Regions from separate parts of the Shinella sp. GW821-FHT11G07 genome, predicted to be linked through region 1. Evidence: riboswitches for the same ligand, from Rfam matches in the RefSeq annotation. Region 1 holds a riboswitch; the other holds the start of a gene.
What was found. A riboswitch is a leader RNA that binds a small molecule or an ion and turns the genes downstream of it on or off. The one in region 1 is predicted to bind thiamine pyrophosphate.
Positions count from the first base shown of each region.

Region 2: it holds a riboswitch for thiamine pyrophosphate, as region 1 does, so the genes downstream of both, thiC (phosphomethylpyrimidine synthase ThiC) here and thiD (bifunctional hydroxymethylpyrimidine kinase/phosphomethylpyrimidine kinase) in region 1, are expected to answer to the same signal.

Region 1 covers NZ_JBXARJ010000006.1:229,630-232,718, reverse strand. Annotated here, with positions in the region: gene dut (dUTP diphosphatase) at 1-31, opposite strand, end outside; gene AC1RT2_RS14105 (peptide chain release factor 3) at 126-1,706, shown strand; TPP riboswitch at 1,779-1,875, shown strand; gene thiD (bifunctional hydroxymethylpyrimidine kinase/phosphomethylpyrimidine kinase) at 1,906-2,715, shown strand; gene AC1RT2_RS14095 (LysE family translocator) at 2,719-3,089, opposite strand, start outside.
Region 2 covers NZ_JBXARJ010000004.1:101,815-104,903, reverse strand. Annotated here, with positions in the region: gene AC1RT2_RS09540 (sigma-70 family RNA polymerase sigma factor) at 1-226, shown strand, start outside; gene AC1RT2_RS09535 (anti-sigma factor family protein) at 213-986, shown strand; gene AC1RT2_RS09530 (Bax inhibitor-1/YccA family protein) at 1,015-1,731, shown strand; TPP riboswitch at 1,866-1,982, shown strand; gene thiC (phosphomethylpyrimidine synthase ThiC) at 2,076-3,089, shown strand, end outside.

The sequences.
Region 1 (3,089 bases):
GGGTGGGCTTCGAAGGGGCGTGCGCGTTCATGGCGCCCATAAGCCGTGCCGTCGCTTGCACCGTCAATTGCATCTTCCCGGCGGAGACTGTAAAGACCGCGGCAACTCACAGGATATTGCAGAAAATGGCCGAAACCCTTGCCGAGGCGGTCTCCCGCCGCCGCACCTTCGCGATCATCGCGCACCCGGACGCTGGTAAAACCACCCTCACCGAAAAGCTGCTCCTGTTCGGCGGCGCCATTCAGCTCGCCGGCGAAGTGAAGGCGAAGAAGGACCGCATCCAGACCCGTTCGGACTGGATGAAGATCGAGCGCGAGCGCGGCATCTCGGTCGTGACCTCGGTGATGACCTTCGAATATGACGGCAACGTCTTCAACATTCTCGATACGCCCGGCCACGAAGACTTCGCTGACGACACCTACCGCACGCTGACGGCGGTGGATGCGGCCGTCATGGTCATCGACGCCGCCAAGGGTATCGAGCCGCGTACGCTCAAACTGTTCGAGGTCTGCCGCCTGCGCGACATCCCGATCATTACGTTCGTCAACAAGATGGACCGCGAGAGCCGTGATCCCTTCGAGATCCTCGACGAAGTCGAGGAGAAGCTGGCGCTTGATACCGCGCCGATCACCTGGCCGGTCGGCCGCTCGAAGACCTTCTGCGGCTCCTTCCATCTCGCCGAAGGCACGTTCCGCGGTTCTGACAAGCAGGTGCAGCCGACGAAGATCGACGACCCCGCGATCGTCGCCAAGAACCTGCCGGAAAACGAGCGCGAGACCTTCATCGAGGAACTCGAGCTTGCCCAAGGGGTTTGCCGGCCGTTCGATCGCGAGGCCTTCCTCGAGGGCCACATGACGCCCGTCTTCTTTGGCTCGGCGTTGCGCAATTTCGGCGTGCGTGATCTGATCAACGCGCTCGGCGCCATCGCCCCGCCGCCGCGTGACCAGGTTGCCGACGTGCGCAAGGTGCATGCGGCCGAAAACAAGATGACCGCCTTCGTCTTCAAGATCCAGGCGAACATGGACCCGAACCACCGCGACCGCATCGCCTTTGCCCGCGTCTGCTCCGGCATGCTGGAGCGCGGCATGAAGGTGCGCCTTGCCCGCACCGGCAAGCAGATCGGCCTGTCGGCGCCGCAGTTCTTCTTCGCTTCGCAGCGCCAGCTGGCCGACACGGCCTATGCCGGCGACGTGGTGGGTATTCCGAACCACGGCACCTTGCGCATCGGCGATACGCTGACCGAAGGCGAGGCGCTGGTCTTCGAAGGCGTGCCGAACTTCGCGCCGGAAATTCTCCGTCGCGTGCGGCTGGAAGACGCGATGAAGGCGAAGAAGCTGAAGGAAGCGCTCCAGCAGATGGCGGAAGAGGGCGTTGTGCAGCTCTTCTCGCCGGAAGACGGCTCGCCCGCCATTGTCGGCGTCGTCGGTGCACTGCAGCTCGACGTCTTGAAGGAGCGGCTTCAGGGGGAATACGGCCTGCCAGTCTCCTTCGAAATGTCGCGCTTCTCCGTCTGCCGCTGGATTTCGTCCGACAGTCCGGCCGAACTCGACAAATTCGTCACCCAGCGCCGCGGCGATATCGCCCGCGACCTCGATGGCGATCCGGTGTTCCTGGCGCAGGATGCCTTCTCGCTGCGCTACGAGGCAGAGCGCTATCCGGCGATCAAGATGGTGGCCATCAAGGAATATCACGTCACCAAGGCGTGATTGGCCAATGTGTGATCGAATAGCGCATCTGTCACTTTCGGCGTGACAGGTGCGGCGGCATTTGCGAAAACCCGTCCCTGACAGGGGCGTCCGCCGGAAGGCGGGCTGAGAAGCACCCTTTGAACCTGAACCGGATCATGCCGGCGGAGGGAGTCGACTGGGTGCTGCCCGTCTGCTGCCTTCGTCGCGAGGAGGCGCGTTGACTGAGGCGATTGCAAACATTCTCTCGATTGCGGGATCCGACCCGTCAGGCGGCGCCGGCATCCAGGCCGACCTCAAGACCTTCGCCGCCCGCGGCACCTATGGCATGGCCGTTCTGACCGCGTTGACGGCACAGAACACGCAGGGCGTCTCCGGCGTGCATCTCGTGCCCCCTACCTTCGTTGCGGCGCAGATTGCGGATATTTTTGGCGACATTCGCGTGCATGCGGTGAAGATCGGCATGATCGCCTCGGCGGAAATCGCCGAGGCTGTCGCCAGGGCACTTTCGTCGCGTCGCGGGCTGCCGATCGTGGTGGATCCGGTGATGGTTGCGAAGGGCGGGGCATCCCTGCTGGAGAGCCAGGCCGTCGAGGCGCTGACGCGGCGCCTGCTGCCGCTTGCGACCGTGCTGACGCCCAACCTGCCGGAAGCGGCCGCGTTGCTCGGTGAACCGGAGGCGATCGACCGCGCGGGAATGGAAGATCAGGCTATGCGCTTGCTGGCGCTCGGCCCGAAGGCCGTGCTTTTGAAGGGTGGCCACCTGCCGGGTGGGCAAAGCCCCGATGTGCTTGCGACGACCGACGGGCAACGCTGGTTCGAGGGTGTGCGCGTACTGACGCGCAACACCCACGGCACCGGTTGCTCGCTGTCGAGCGCGATCGCGGCGGAACTTGGCAAGGGCAAGCCGCTTGCGGATGCCGTTGCCGCAGCGAAGAGCTTCATCGCCGGCGCGGTGCGCACCTCGGATGCCCTTGCTGTTGGCTCCGGCCACGGACCGCTTCATCACTTCCACGCGCTCTGGACCTGATCGTCAGCGGTCTGCCAGTGCGAGCCGCAGGCCCATGAGGCCAAGGGCGGCGGCAAAGCTGCGCTGCGTCCAGACCATGATCCTTGGCCGGCTAAGGACCTGGTGTCGAAACCCTGCGGCAAGCGCGCCGTAGAGGGCGAAGACCAGGAAAGTGAGCAGCATGAAGACGCCGCCGAGAAAGAGCATCTGCGCCGTGGCGTCCGATGCGTCTGCCGGCACGAATTGCGGCAGGAACGCCAGGAAGAACAGCGAAAGCTTCGGGTTGAAGATGTTGGTGAGAATGCCCTTTCGCACGATGCGGAGCGCGCGTTCGACGGGTGCCTTTTCGTCTCCGATATCCAGCGCATTGCTATCCTTCAGCAGGCTCCACGCGA
Region 2 (3,089 bases), on a different contig from region 1:
TGCCTTCTTCGCCCTGCCGGAGGAGCAGCGCGAAGCCCTGCACCTCGTCGCCATCGAAGAGCTTTCCTACCAGGAAGCCGCCGACACGCTCGGCATCCCGGTCGGCACGCTGATGTCGCGGGTCGCCCGCGCCCGCCAACGGCTGCGGGCCTTTGAACAGAACGGCGCTACCACGCCTGTCACGCATCTCAAGATCGTCGGAGGCACTGACGATGACAAGCAATGATCCCATCATCGAATCCGATCTCAACGCCTATGTCGACGACCAGCTCGCCGTCGGCCGGCGCATCGAGGTAGAGGCCTATCTTTCGGAACGGCCGGAGGTCGCCGCCCAGATCATGAAGGATCTTCGCGTGCGCGACGAGTTGCGCCTGGCGCTTGCCGACCACCGCACGGTGACCCGGCAGGCAACGCGCGAAGCCGCGCGCCTGCTGGAACGCGCGCTGTCGCGCCGCCGCATCTTCTCGGTCTTCCGCCGCGCCGCCACCATCGCGCTTTTTGTTGCCGCCGGCTGGACCGCGCATGCGACGCTCGGGCCGTTCGGCGCAACTGAGGTCATTGCCTCGACGCCACCGCCGGCCTTTGTCGAAGAGGCCGTCAGGGCGCACAAGACGACGCTGCTGCGCGACTCCATGGCTTCGCAGCCCGAAATCGAAATCTTCGATCCGGCCGAAATCCGCTCGGCGACGGCCATCGTGCTGCCAAACCTGCCGAAGGGCTGGACCGTGGTCGACACCCAGGTCTTCCCCTCCGCCTACGGCCCGAGCGTCGAGCTGGTGCTGGAGCCGCGCAAGGACGAACGCCTGTCGCTTTTTGCCGTGCGCCCCGGCTCGTTTGCCGTGCAGCACGTCCTGCTCTTCCACGCCGACAATGCCAGGGCCGCCTACTGGCAGATCGGCGAGGTCGCCTATGCGCTGGTATCGGAAAGTCTAAAGGCCGACGACCTGGCGGAAACCGCGCGGGATCTCTCGCGCACGCTTTACTGATCAACCGTTCCACCGAAGGAGACCCATGATGGAACCCGTACAACAGCGATTTGGCTACGGCGCGAAGGCGCAGTCGGCCGCCCTCTTCGACGAGGGTCTGCGCCAGCATATGCTGCGCGTCTACAACTACATGGGCGCAGGCCTGGTCATCACCGGCCTCGTCGCCTTCATCGTCGGCTCGACGCCGGCCCTCTACGTGCCGATCTTCTCGTCCCCGCTGAAGTGGGTCGTGATGCTGGCGCCGCTCGCCTTCGTCTTCTTCTTCTCGTTCAAGATCCAGACGATGTCGGCCAGCACGGCACAGATGATGTTCTGGGCCTTCTGCGCCGTGATGGGCCTGTCGCTCGCCTCGGTGTTCCTCGTCTTCACTGGCACAAGCATCGCGCGCACCTTCTTCATCGCGGCCTCGATGTTCGGCACGACAAGCCTTTACGGCTACGTGACGAAGCGTGACCTGTCGAAGTTCGGCTCGTTCCTGATCATGGGCCTGATCGGCGTCGTCATCGCCTCGATCGTCAACATCTTCCTCGGTTCGAGCGCGCTGCAGTTCGCGATTTCCGTGATCGGCATCGTCGTGTTCGTCGGCCTCACCGCCTGGGACACGCAGAACATCAAGGAACAGTATGCCGAAAACATCGACCAGGAATCGCAACAGAAGATGGCCGTGTTCGGTGCGCTTTCGCTCTACCTGAACTTCGTCAACATCTTCCAGCTGCTGCTGAATTTCACCGGCGAGCGCGAATAGTTTTCGCACTGATTTCAAAGGAAACGGCGGGGCAAAACCCCGCCGTTTCTGTTTGTGCGCACCGCAACAAAACGTGAGTAAAAACTTACATATTTTACCGTGTTGACAAATCGCCCCGTAGCGTCTTTGCTTAAGGCATTCACCAGGGGGGTCCCGACAAGGGGCTGAGATTCTGCTAGCTTTCGCAGCGCAGTGACCCGTTGAACCTGATCCAGTTCATACTGGCGTAGGGACGGTGCAAGCGCTGTTTTGACAGGTGGTCCGACGTCCGGATTCCGTGTCGGCGTCTTTCCATCATTCCGGCTCTAGGACTGGGTCTCCAAACGAAAACTTGGAGCCTCACGATGAATATTGCCGCCCAGAAGCTTACCCCCACCGTCACCACCGGCGCCCTGCCCGCCTCGCGCAAGATCCACATCGCCGGCGAGCAGCATCCGCATATCCGCGTGCCGATGCGCGAGATTTCCCTGCACCCGACCTCCGGCGAGCCGCCGGTCGTGGTCTACGACGCCTCCGGCCCCTACACCGACCCCAACCATGTCGTTGCCATCGAGGCCGGCCTGCCGCGCCTGCGCGAAACCTGGGTCGCAGCCCGTGGCGACACCGTGGGTTACGAGGGCCGCCATATCCGCCCGGAGGACAACGGCTTTGCCACCGGCGAACGACTGACGCCGGAATTCCCCGTCCGCAACCATCCGCGCCGGGCGACGGACGGCAAGGCGGTGACCCAGCTTGCCTATGCCCGCGCCGGTATCGTTACTCCGGAAATGGAATTCATCGCCATCCGCGAAAACCTCGGCCGCAAGGCGGTGAAGGACGCCCTTGTCCGTGACGGTGAGAGTTTTGGCGCCCACATTCCGGATTTCGTCACGCCGGAATTCGTCCGCCAGGAAGTCGCAAGCGGCCGTGCCGTCATCCCCGCCAACATCAACCATCCGGAAGCCGAGCCGATGATCATCGGCCGGAATTTTCTGGTGAAGATCAACGCCAATATCGGCAATTCCGCCGTCACCTCCTCCATGGCGGAGGAGGTCGAGAAGATGGTCTGGGCGATCCGCTGGGGTGCGGATACCGTCATGGATCTCTCCACCGGCCGCAACATCCACAACATCCGCGAATGGATCATCCGCAATTCACCCGTACCGATCGGCACCGTGCCGCTCTACCAGGCGCTGGAAAAGGTCAATGGCATTGCCGAGGACCTGACCTGGGAAGTCTACCGCGACACGCTGATCGAACAGGCCGAGCAGGGCGTCGACTATTTCACCATCCACGCCGGCGTGCGCCTTCCCTACATCCCGCTCACCGTCAACCGCGTTACCGGCATCGTCTCGCGCGGCGGCTCGATCATGGCCAAG